One region of the Alteromonas sp. G4i13 genome, then DNA from elsewhere that is predicted to be linked to it. Evidence: predicted binding sites of a transcription regulator. Region 1 holds the regulator's gene; each other region holds the start of a gene.
The links. The regulator sigma-54, encoded in region 1, starts transcription at its own class of promoters, with help from an activator protein. The targets are predictions, from matches to a motif close to GTTGGCACGNNNNTNGNNT.

Region 1 (4,197 bases):
GCGTGAGCTTTTCTTACCCAAGATACGCTCTCGAATTAACTCTGCCAGTTGGTGAATGGTAAGCTTATCAGTGTCTAAATATAAATCTGCGCGTTCAGCAATAGGAGCAAGTAGGGCTGACTCGGCTTTAATGGCTTCTGAAAGCGATTTATTAAGCTTGGCGAGAGGGTGAAGACGACGTGTTTCGCTAAAACGCTTAACCAGTACATCATCGCTCGCGTCAATGTAAACAATGGTCATCGACCACGAAGAAGGCAGGTAGTCTAGAATTTCTACCAAATCGTCAGGATTTTTAGGTAAGTTTCTCACATCGATACTTACCGCAACCTGATCGTACTCGTCAACAACTGTATGGGTTAAGGTGGGAAGTAAGTTTACCGGGATATTATCAACACAGTAATAACCTAAATCTTCCAATGCGCGAAGTGCGACAGACTTACCAGACCCCGAACGACCACTGATTATTATCAGCTTCACCTACTTTCTCCCTAATACTCTGGTTTTATCACATACGCGTTGTTGAATTAGGCGCCTACTAAACGGTTAATAGGCGCTTAATGTTTAACTTAATGCAGATAGAATATCGTCGCTTGTCGTTGCGCGACGTATTGCTTTAATCGTTTCTTTGTCGCTTAGTTTACCAGCCACGGTGGCCAGCGTTTGAAGGTGTCCTTCGGTCTGTTCCTCGGGAACGAGTAGCGCAAAAAAGATGTCTACGGGTTTCTCGTCAAGGGCGTCAAAGTCGATTGCTGGCGTGCTGGTTACAACAATGGCAATCACTTTCTCAAGGCCCGGCAGGCGCCCGTGGGGCAGGGCGATACCATTGCCAATGCCTGTACTACCCATACGCTCTCGAGCCATCAAACTGTTAAGTACCGTTGCCTGATCAATGTTCTCGTTTTGCTTGGCAGCGATATCAGCGATGATCTCAAGAATTCGCTTTTTACTATTACACTGAACCGCACACTCGGTGCGGTCCAGACTTACGATGGCTTGTATATCCATGCTTAATTAACTACTAATGTTTTTTCAGTTTTTCCTTATGCTTGATTACCTGCCGGTCGAGTTTATCAACCATGCTGTCAATCGCCGCATACATGTCGGTATTTTCTGAGGATGCGAATACTTCAGCGCCACTTAAATGAACGGTCGCTTCGGCTTTTTGATTTAATTTTTCAACGTTCAGGATGACATGCACATTAGAAATGTGATCAAAGTGACGTTCAAGTTTGCTGAACTTCGTATCGACATAATTACGCAAAGAGTCGGTGATTTCGACATGATGACCAGTAAGGTTGATTTGCATATTTCGTCTTCCTTATATTATTAAGCCCGATTAAATAAGGCTTTTGCGTTGGTTCGACGGCGGGATCGACAACGATTCCCGGTACTTTGCTATTGTTCGCCGGGCAACTTTAATGCCTTGTTCGGCCAACAATGAAGCAATCTTGCTATCACTTAGCGGCTTGCTAGGCTTTTCAGCGGCCACTAATTTCTTGATCAATGCACGAATCGCTGTAGATGAACATTCACCACCAGACTCTGTTGCAACGTGGCTTGAGAAGAAATACTTCAATTCGAAGATTCCACGTGGCGTATGCATGTACTTTTGCGTTGTCACTCGCGAAATAGTGGATTCGTGCATATCTACCATTTCTGCGACATCATTTAGCACCATTGGTTTCATCATTTCCGGGCCGTGCTCAAAAAAGCCCATTTGCTGCTGCACAATGCAGTTTGCAACCTTCATTAAGGTTTCGTTACGAGATTCAAGGCTCTTTATGAACCACTTAGCCTCTTGCATGTGTGAGCGGATGAATTGTGAATCGCTACTATTCTTGGCACGGCGACTCATTGCTGCGTATTGTTGATTTACGCTTAACTTAGGCAGACTGTCGGGGTTCAGCTCAACCACCCAACGGCCATTTTTCTTGGTTACTGAGACATCAGGAATAACGTACTCAGGCTCTTTAGTAACTAAAGCACTACCTGGGCGAGGATTCAAGGTTTGCAGTAAACGCATTGCCTCGCGTAGCTGATCTTCTTTCAATCGGCTTTTACGCATAAGCGTACGATAGTCTTTGCTGCTCAGTAAGTCAGAGTACTCTTCAATCAGTTGCTTTGCTTCAGCAAGCCACGGTGTGTCTTCTGAAAATTGGCGCAATTGCACCATCAAACATTCTTGTGGAGAGCGTGAGCCAGAACCAATAGGGTCGAACATCTGAATGCGCTTTAGCACACATTCTATTTCGTCCATTTCAATTGGCTCTTCCATATCATCATCGTTGACCGCTTCTAAAATATCATCAAGGGTAACGGTTAAATAACCTGACTCGTCAATAGAGTCGATGATTGCTGTAGCGATTGCGCGATCGGTATCCGAGAAATGGGTAAGGCGCATTTGCCAAAGAAGGTGCTCTTGAATATCTTCAGTAGTCTCACCTTGGAAGATTTGCTCGTCGTCATTGGATGGACCCGGAGCAGGCGAAGATGAAGCAGAGTAGTATTCGTCCCATGTGCTGTCGATTGGCAGCTCATCGGGAAGATCGTTTTTCTCAAGTGCATCGCCGGCTTCTAGTGTGTCACTAGATGCAGAAGCAGTGGCCTCAGAGCCGCTGTCATCGTTGTCGATATTGTTCTTTTCTAGTTGCGGCTCGTCATTACCTTCTTCAACTTCTAATAGCGGATTAGAATCGAGCGCTTCTTGGATCTCTTGTTGAAGATCAAGTGTAGAAAGCTGCAGCAGTTTAATGGCCTGCTGAAGCTGTGGTGTCATGGTAAGTTGTTGGCTAAATTTTAGCTGTAAAGATGGTTTCATCTACGTCTTATTTAAATGCTCTAAATTGAATATACCAGAGCGAAACTGAAAAATGACAATTCGGTTACATTAACTATAGCCTGAATTGTTCGCCTAGGTATACATCCCTTACTTTTTGATTACTTAAAACCTGTTCCGCCGTTCCTTGCGCAATAAGCTCGCCATGACTCACAATGTACGCCTTTTCACAAACATCCAATGTCTCTCGTACGTTATGGTCCGTGATAAGGATTCCAATCCCCCTATCGCGAAGATGTTGTATTATCTTCTTTATATCATTAACTGATATTGGATCAACACCAGCAAATGGTTCATCTAACAAAATAAATTGCGGTTTTGCTGCCAGAGCGCGGGCAATCTCAACGCGACGGCGTTCGCCCCCTGACAAACTCATCCCCGTACTATTACGTATATGGTTAATATTAAATTCATCAAGTAGCGCATCAGCTTCTTCTTCTTGCTGTTGTGAATTTAAATCTTTACGGGTTTGCAAAATGGCCATGATATTTTCATGTACCGTGAGCTTTCTGAAAATAGAGGCTTCCTGCGGTAGGTAGCCTATTCCGCGGCGTGCACGCTCGTGCATGGGCTGATGAGTTAGCTCATTGTCGTCAATTTCAATCTTGCCTTTATCCAAATTCACTAAACCAACAATCATGTAGAATGTGGTGGTCTTACCAGCGCCATTTGGGCCAAGAAGACCGACAATTTGACCCGTTGAGACAGACAGGCTTACATCTCGTACAACCTGTCTTGACTTGTAAGCCTTAGCAAGATTTTTAGCGCTCAAAGTTGCCATTGCTATTCATTGCCCTCGTTGTCTTTTTTGTCTTTCTTAGACGAAGTTTTGCGAATGGTCTCAGGTGTGAATACTGTGGTCACTCGACCCTCACCATCCTTACCTGCGCCGCCAGTCGCTAGCAATTGCTCGGTAATCATATCGAACGTGATGTTGTCACCCTGTACTTTACTGGTGTCTTGTTTCAACTCTGCGTTTCCAGCAAGAGAAATCGTTCGGTTCACCACTTCATAGCGTATTTCATTAGCTTTTGCCGAAACTGGCGTGCCGTCTTCCAATTGCTGGGAATAGCTTGCAGGCTTTCCTCTAGCAATAAATATTTCACGACCACCACCGTCAGTGGCAATTACTTCCACTTCGTCAGCTTCAATAACCAAAGAGCCTTGAGTTATGAGTACGTCGTCTTTGTACAACGCGGTTTTATTTTTACCGTCGATAAACTGGGTGTTCGAGCCTATTTTTATGGGCTGCGAAAAATCATCTTCACTGGCGTGTACCGCACCGCTAGCGATGGCAAGCAATAAACTAGTTGCTAGGGGAATAAGTGGTTTGTACATGATCTAAAAGCTCGTATTCTTGT
Region 2 (4,197 bases), on a different contig from region 1:
TTCAGCATGGGCAATATTAAGCTCTTTATAGGCTCTTTGCAGCTCACCAAGAGGGCGTCCTACCAGCACCATGCCCACAGACTTACCGCGGTGATTTAAGCGCGCCGTACAATTTACCGATAACGGTACACTGCCCGACTTGCCCTGTAATTCCAGCTCGTAGTCGCGCACAGACTGAGCACGCAGGCGTTCGTAAAAGCCCTGTACCTTGTCGTGCAACTCCGGGGCGATAAAGGTTAAAATAGAACGACCAATCAGAGCCGATTCAGACTCCCCCACCAGCTCGGTTAATGCCCGGTTTACGCCTTCAATGATACCGTCGTTATCACACACGACGAGCACATCGTTCATAGCACTTTGAATACTGTCAGAAAAGCTTTTGGCCTCTTCCAGCTCAACGTTTTTTTCTTCGACTTCGACCTGTGACTGCACCAGATCCGCATAGGCTTCATCCATTTTCTGGATGACACTTACCCAGGCATCTTCATTCTGAATGGCTTGTACCGGATTGAAGTCTAAAGAGTCTGACATATCTGCAGCGTGTAATTATCTATACAGGCACTATACCTGACGGGATTCGGCCCGCAAGGCTGACAAGGCATTTTCTCGTTAAAAGCAGGGCGGATTGCTCGCCCTGCACGGTATTCCCGGCGAACGATTAAGGCCTTGGACGGAACATAACCTGCCCGGTTTTATTAGCAATTTCCACCTGCGCGACTTTTTGATAAAAGCCGTCAGAAAAGAACGTTTCATATTTAGGTACTGTCACAAATACGCCCACCCCTTCTGAATCACGATGCTCAAGTAAGACACTGTCGATAGCCCGCATCAGCAGATGACCAAGACCGTGTGACTGATAGTCCGGATGCACCGCAATGAACGACAGCAGATGATACTTTTCAGCTGGCATGGCAGAACGAATTTTTTCCTCTTTCTCGAGCATTTGCCGGGTGCCGTAATACCCGGTGGTCAGCAGCATTTTTAACCGCCAGTGCCAATAACGCCCAGCCCCTGCAGCATTGTCTGGCCCCGTGAGGCAGGCAACAGACAATAATCGCCCCTCATCAAACAGGCCAATAATGGGTTGCTCGGCTTCCCAGAATGCGGTGAGTTCTTCGCGAATAGCCGACCGTAACCGCGATTCGTAGCCTTCTTTTTCACTCTGGAATATTTGTAAAAAAATTGGATCGTCGTGGTAGGCGTTGTAAATGATGGATGCAGCCACTTTCAGATCTTCCGCTGATAAGTATGCTGCTCTGATTTTATCCAGGTTTTGTTGGATTTCCGCTTGTACCATAGCCTGTCTCCCGTGTTGTGGTGATGCGTAAACGCCTGTTTTGCGACCCGGGCCGCCCTCTCACTCAACCGCTCAGCGCTGCCGCTGAACAACAGCAAACTGAAAACAACAAGATTGGTCTTAAGAGATACGTAATAGACGCACAAAAAGTGCATCAGTTCCCCACTCTAGCCGAAAAAATAACACCATGTAAATATACCGTTAACAATATTTATACATTTGAATAAGTTTAGCGATGATAATTGAGTACAGTGATCGGGCAGGTAGTGCAACGAGCCATCATTAATGATGGCCGGCCAGACAGCAACAAGCCCGATAAACGGGATGTTTATCGGGCTTGTCAGTAAGTGTAAACGGTGGGCGGATTAGATTTTACGGACCGCTTCTTCACCCCAACCAATTAAGCGATTATCTTTGAAGACCAGGGGAGTACACTCGTCCTTGGTGGTGATACCGTCGTCCTCGGTACGCTGCGTGCGATAGTAAAGAATCCGGTAAACGTGATCGCCCTCGCCTACCATTTCGTTGAAGTCGGCTACACCCATCTTACGGGTAACGTCTTCAAAGTGCGCATTCACTTCCAGATTGCTGATATGTTTACGATTATTATACTCACGCTGCTCCCAGCTGGCCTGGTAATGTTCTTTGTCATTACCTCCTACGGAAATGACACAACCAGACAGTAACATGGGTGCTACCAGAGCAGTACAAAGCATTAATTTTTTCATAGTGGTTCCCTGTTGAAAAATAATAAGTCACTAATGAACTTCAGGTAATCAAGAATGAGGCCAACTATAACTTATTGAATTTTAAAGAAATTAAAAAATAACCACTTGGCGGCGGTGCTAACTATCGGTATGATTAGCGAAATTTTCGTTGTTTTGACTAACTGACTAAAGGCCAAGCCCGCCTGGTGTGTTGGTCACCAGTAAAGAGTAAATGCATGTCCTCTAAAGAAAACCATAAAACCCTGGTCGAAATCTGCCATTTATTGGCGGCCGAGGGCTTAACGCCGGGTGTAGGCTTATTGCGTGGTAAAGCGCCTTTCAAGGTAAGCGTGCTGGACGCCATTGAGGCGATAAAGGTCTTTAATCAGCAGAATGTGCAGGTCAAAGCCCAACCCAAAACACCGGGCGACAAAGAGCGCATCGCTGAGCTGGAAAAACGGGTGGAACAGTTAGAGCAGGCCCTCGCGGTGATGGAGAGCCGGCTGGCAAAGCTCAGTTAAACGGCTGGCGTCAGGCCATCAATAAAGGTCGCCAGATCAGGTGCCAGACAACGAGTGGGCAATTTCCCCACCTGTTCCAGTACTACCTCACCTGAGGCATTATCTACAGACAAAATAAAGTCGTCTTCATCGGTTAAGCCAAAAAATAACGTGGGCGGCTGTTTTAGTCGCTGCTTCATTAACAAATGGCCAATCAGGTTTTGTTGTAGTCGCTCGAAGTCCTCTTCACTGCAAACCTGCAATAATTCACAGTTGCCTTGTTCAGCCTTAACCGGCAGATTAAAACTCCAGTAAGTGGTAAAGAATTTGCAAAATTGCTCGTTCAGCGTGATGTGCAAGGCGTTTTCGATATTGGCAAAGGTATATTCACCTTCCATCGGCACGGGCTGCCAGGTGCAGGGCTCTCCCTGGCTGGCGTTCCCCACATAACAGGGGGATGCTAATTCCGCTTCAAACTCAGTGGTCATCAGCGCGGGATGAGACGCTGCCGCTTGTTGTAAATCGCGCATTAACTTATGCAATGATTGTTGAACTATATTCTCCATTGCGATTCCATATCAGGTATACTAAACCTCTATAGTAAAGAATTTATGGCACTTTAAACACCAGCTTGGCATATTGAATGCGCGTGCCATGATTAATCAGTGGTAAAAAGTTACAGGACAGCATGACAGTAAAGCACTCTTCGTCACCGTCTCTTCCCGCCAACCTGACACTGGGTCAAAAGGTTGACTACATTGAACAGTACACGCCTGAGCTGTTGCAAGGTGTGCCGCGCTCGCTAAGCCGTGAACAAATTGGCGTTTCACAGCCCCTGCCTTTTGGCGGTGTGGATATCTGGAACGGTTATGAGCTTTCGTGGCTTAATCCGAAAGGCAAACCGCAGGTCGCCATTTTGCAATGCCAGGTGCCAATTGATTCGCAAAACCTTATCGAGTCTAAGTCTTTCAAGCTTTATCTGAACAGCTTCAATCAGTCGGTATTTGGCAGTGCAGATGAAGTGGCCCGACACTTAAGCAAGGATTTATCGGCCTGTGCCCAGGCACCGGTTAAGGTGCAATTATTCAGCGCCGGTCAGTTTGGCGCCCTTCACCTTGGTGAACTCGACGGCACCGTGATTGACGATCTGGACATTGAAATCAATGCCTATGAGCCGAGCCCGGAGCTGCTCACAACCGGCGACCAGCAGGTTTCTGAAACCCTGGTGAGTCATTTATTAAAGTCTAATTGCCTGATCACCAGTCAGCCTGACTGGGCCAGTGTGCAAATTCATTACGAAGGCGCGGCTATAGACCACGCCGGACTGCTGGCTTATCTCATCTCGTTTCGCCGGCATAATGAATTTCACGAGCAGTGTATCGAGCGAATTTTTTGTGATTTAATGAATCGATGCAAGCCGCACAAGCTAGCAGTCTATGCGCGCTACACCCGCAGAGGCGGATTGGATATCAACCCGCTACGGGCGAATTTTGATTTCAATGTATCGAACAATCGGTTAGCCCGGCAGTAGCATGCCGGCGGTTATTTTTGGCTAATAAGGAGCTTGCATAACACATGGAAGCGAAACAACTCCAATCGCTGCGCGCTCACAGTGAGCAACTGGCAGGATTTATAGTCCGGCTCACCAGTTATTATGAGGGATTATCGGCAGAGATTGATAAAGAGTTACAGT
Region 3 (4,197 bases), on a different contig from region 1:
TCGCTGTAACTGGTTGTTACTTCTAAACAGACCCCTTGTGGTGCTGCCGCCTACAGCAGTGTAGCCAGCCACCTGCGTCGCCTCTGCATACGAAAGATAGAGTGTACGCGAGGCATTGCCCCCTGTTTGGGTAAGCCAACTAATATCGCCCACAAAAGACAGTCGGTCGTCGTCGCGATTTGTATCGTCAAACGCCGCACCTAAACGAACGGTAAGCGATTCATTGCTGTTCAACTGAGTTCGATACTCGGGCACTAGGCTTATTTTGTAGTAGTCGCGAGAGGTGAAATTGTTCTCTAGCGTGGTTGATGTGATGTCGTCTGCAGTAAACTGTGCTGCGTAGTTGATACCAAATTCTTGCGATACATGATGAGTACCGGAAAACGCCAATGACTTCACTTTGGTTTCGTGAAACGCCTGAAACGCTTCAGGATTTTCACGTGAGTATACGTAATGGTCGTCATTTTCTCTGTAGTAAGCAGAAACTTCAAAGGTGTTTTTCATGCTCTCTTCGCCGTAGCGCTGTTTGTGATTTAGCATGACCAAACGGGTTTGAATGTCTTCTGTCTCGTTTACATTAAAAGGCGTGTACAAGTTAGGCCAGCCAAAAAACTTTTGCTGAAAGCCATAAAACACGTCGGTTTGTGAGTCATTACTTGCCAGCTGAATACGCCCTGACGCGCGTTCGAAATTATGATCGCCATTAGCAATAGTGCCATCACTTTCAGAGCGAGAATACTCTCCTTCAACGCCAACAGACCAACCGGGTAAATCACTAAGCGCGTGCTTTACTGCACCGTGTACACGCTGCAAATTGAAGTTGTTATTACCTATTCCCACTGACACACTGCCTGCTGTTTGGATGGGACGCCAGCCGTAAGACACCGTACCTACAGAGCTATTTACGCCGTAAAGCGCGTTATCGACGCCCGTGAAAATACTCGGCTTCGTCAACATTTCTGGCGCAATCGGAATTTCAGCGAAATAGTGCCCCGTTTGCGGGTCGATCAGCGTTGCGCTTCCTATGCGAAAACCCGTGTTTTCGAATATACCGCCGCGAATAGTCACGTCAGCCTGCGCTTCTGCCATGTTCCTTGATTGCAAATCGACTCGCGGATCGTATTCTAAGTTAGATATAGGTGAATTAAACGTCCCTACCGGCTTGTTGTTCGCCGTCGCCGCCCCTTCAATCGTAATTTTTTCTACGCCTTTTTCGTTGCTGTCCACGCCAGCGTTAGCGTTTGATGAATCAACACTTTCAGCGGCCATGGCGGCAAAAGGTAAAGTACAAAAGAGCAAAGATAGGGTTGTGTGACGCATTCAGTGTCCTAGTTAAAAATTTAGGTTCAGCCTGCAGGCAAGAGTAATAAAAACGCGAAGTGTATAGCATTAGTAGACCGAGGAAAACGCTGCGCAGGTCAGTTTAGACCAGTAAGTTTATTTTTACTCACAGCTCTGCACATTTCCATTTATCAATATAAACAGCCTGTATGTATCTGTAGCAGCCCGCAATAATCATCAATCTCACCTTATTGTTTGCTTACCTTCCTTGCCAAAAGAAACGAGATAACATAACATTCGCGACCTCTACAAAACCTGCCAAAGACACGTAATACCTTGCTTATGCTTGATCTTAAAAGAAGGGATCTCGCGCTTCATCGATGCACTAGATTTTGCGCCCACCATTGTTAGACAAAACAACTCTGGCGGCATGTTCGATAGCTTTGCGATCCGAGGTTTTTCTGGCGATGAAAATAACCCATCGGGTTATCTAATAAACGGTTTCAACGTGCGTGGCTATAGCGGTAATAGAAGCACGGTTAACGTTCAAACCACAAAGATCAACACGCTCTAGAGTGTGTGACTCACAAAGATCCAAGTACCAACCGAAACAAGCACAATGCCACCAAATGTCTCTGCTCGCTTACCTATCAATGTTCCCATAACACTGCCCAACATAATGCCAATAGTTACCATAGAAAAAGTGGCTATCCCAATTAACGTCGCAGCAATAGCAATGTTCACGTCAATTAGCGCGAGACTTGCACCCACTGCCATTGCGTCGATGCTTGTGCCTAACGCAGTAATACACAACAAAATAAAGGATTGTTTTTGAGACGTCGACTCTTCTTCGGCAGGTTTCAGGCTCTCGAGTACCATATGAATACCTAAACCAGAAAGAATTATTAGCGCAATCCAATGATCCCATGCTTCAACGTATGAAGACGCCGCGCGACCAATGAACCAGCCTATAAATGGAGTTGTTGCCTCTATAAGTCCGAACAAAAGGCCAATTTTGAGGGCAAAACTTAAACGAGGGCGATTGATTTTGACACCTTTGCCTATCGCGGCGGCAAACGCATCTGTTGACATAGCAAAGGCTAGCAAGATAAGAGCGAAGATACTCATAGTTTTAGAACTCCGGTCAGGCTAATTGAGTCCACGACAAATCCGCACGCCTGACCTTTACGCGTGGACTTATCGATGGTCTCGCCAACCAAGAGGTGTTTGTACCATGGTAATGTGACCAATTATGTTGATACAAACTTTTCCATTCGAAACGGAAACAGGCTACTCCCCAACCGAGGGGCCTACGGTAATACAGCCGCTATAAACTAATCAAGTTGATTGCGACAAACTGTCCAACTTGAGATATAAATGACGCCATGTTCACGCTCTTTCGATTGCACGTATTCCAACAGTGGTCATACACACAATTTTATTAAGTGTCGGCAACCAAGTATTTTTTTCCAGCGTTACGCTTTGCGCCTCTCTCCTACTCATGGACTCCCTGAATAAGCCGTTGTCTTAGCGAATTAACGATTTCATTGTTCATCCCTTTCCTCTGCCCGTACAATAGAGGCACTTCTTTGTTGCAGCGCCAGTATTTCCGGCTCGCACGGTGTAATTCGACAACTCATTGCTAAAAGAGACTTTTTTATGAGAATTCTACTTTCCATTGCCTTCGCTACCATTCTTGCAGGCTGCGCTACTCTCTCTCAACTGGCAGTTTACACTGTATCTAATGCCGAGTTAGAACAAGTGCTTGATAGCCAAGTGAGTAAGTTGCAGAAGCAAACGTCACTTGCTGGTATTCCTCTTTATTTAGACGTGGAAGATATGACAGCAACCATAGGCCCAGATGGCAGAGACGTGGTTCAGCTAGGCGCTATTGCCACTGCGCGTATTAGTGCATTTGGGTTGAACTACCCTGCAAAAGTAAGTCTTGCTTTGGAAGGCACGCCTTATTACGACAGTGAAGAAAAAGCGATTTTTGTGCGCTCATTGTCTCTACTTGATAGCACAATTGATGCTGGCGGCTTTAAGGGTAATTTAGCCCCTGTAAGTGGCGAATTCATGCAGCTCATCAATGGCTATTTAGCCAATAACCCTGTTTATCGCCTAGATCCTGCGAACAAAGCGGTAAGCATGCTTTCAACGGTACCTTTACAGCTAACTGTAGAGCAAGGGCAGCTTGCACTTCGACCTAAACAATAATCATTGAAAAAACGTATGAAGTGTCGAGATTGTTAATGGTTAAAGGTGCAAAAGTAACCTGAGCCTCGATGCTCGCAAACAGATTTTCCCATTCAGTGAAATAGGCAGGCATAGTGACAGAACGTATCAAAACACTAGATGAATTCGCAAAGCACGTAGATTACTCTTTGCTGAATACCCTTACCCCAGACCCGCAGTCGACGTGCGATGGTGACGACCATGACCCGCGCCAAGTGTTCTCAGGTCACTATGTGCCAGTTACTCCGACCCCATTAACTGCACCGACGTACGTTGCTCATAGCGAAACGCTGTTTGCCGAATTAGGCTTAGACGATAGCTTGGCAACATCTAAAGATTTCACCCAGCTGTTCTCAGGGGACATGTCGGATGTACCTGCTCCAATGAAGCCCTTCGGCTGGGCAACCGGCTACGCACTTTCTATTTACGGTACGGAGTACACACAGCAGTGCCCGTTTAGAACAGGTAACGGCTACGGCGACGGCAGAGCAATTTCTATCGTTGAAGCAGTATTAAACGGCAAGCGTTGGGAAATGCAGTTAAAAGGTGCGGGTCGCACGCCTTATTGTCGCGGCGCAGACGGGCGCGCCGTATTGCGCTCAAGCGTGCGCGAATTTTTAGTGCAAGAACACATGCATGCGCTTGGCATTCCGACCTCACGTTCGCTGAGCTTGTTTATGT

Region 2: the regulator sigma-54 is predicted to act here: its motif matches at 2,072-2,090, upstream of ACFI6J_RS18300 (DUF3192 domain-containing protein).
Region 3: the regulator sigma-54 is predicted to act here: its motif matches at 2,480-2,498, upstream of ACFI6J_RS01515 (manganese efflux pump MntP).

Annotation. Positions count from the first base shown of each region.
Region 1 is NZ_JBHNYX010000027.1:38,217-42,413, forward strand. Features, by position in the region: gene rapZ (RNase adapter RapZ) at 1-477, opposite strand, end outside; gene ptsN (PTS IIA-like nitrogen regulatory protein PtsN) at 562-1,005, opposite strand; gene hpf (ribosome hibernation promoting factor) at 1,019-1,306, opposite strand; gene ACFI6J_RS13905 (RNA polymerase factor sigma-54) at 1,337-2,818, opposite strand; gene lptB (LPS export ABC transporter ATP-binding protein) at 2,892-3,617, opposite strand; gene lptA (lipopolysaccharide transport periplasmic protein LptA) at 3,620-4,174, opposite strand; gene lptC (LPS export ABC transporter periplasmic protein LptC) at 4,143-4,197, opposite strand, start outside.
Region 2 is NZ_JBHNYX010000048.1:23,211-27,407, forward strand. Features, by position in the region: gene ACFI6J_RS18290 (PAS domain-containing sensor histidine kinase) at 1-531, opposite strand, end outside; gene ACFI6J_RS18295 (GNAT family N-acetyltransferase) at 659-1,297, opposite strand; gene ACFI6J_RS18300 (DUF3192 domain-containing protein) at 1,663-2,025, opposite strand; gene ACFI6J_RS18305 (hypothetical protein) at 2,241-2,525, shown strand; gene syd (SecY-interacting protein) at 2,522-3,070, opposite strand; gene queF (NADPH-dependent 7-cyano-7-deazaguanine reductase QueF) at 3,193-4,035, shown strand; gene ACFI6J_RS18320 (GGDEF domain-containing protein) at 4,080-4,197, shown strand, end outside.
Region 3 is NZ_JBHNYX010000002.1:114,753-118,949, forward strand. Features, by position in the region: gene ACFI6J_RS01505 (TonB-dependent receptor plug domain-containing protein) at 1-1,320, opposite strand, end outside; partial or broken gene ACFI6J_RS01510 (TonB-dependent receptor plug domain-containing protein) at 1,631-1,843, shown strand; gene ACFI6J_RS01515 (manganese efflux pump MntP) at 1,852-2,409, opposite strand; yybP-ykoY riboswitch at 2,462-2,589, opposite strand; gene ACFI6J_RS01520 (DUF1439 domain-containing protein) at 2,941-3,498, shown strand; gene ACFI6J_RS01525 (protein adenylyltransferase SelO family protein) at 3,612-4,197, shown strand, end outside.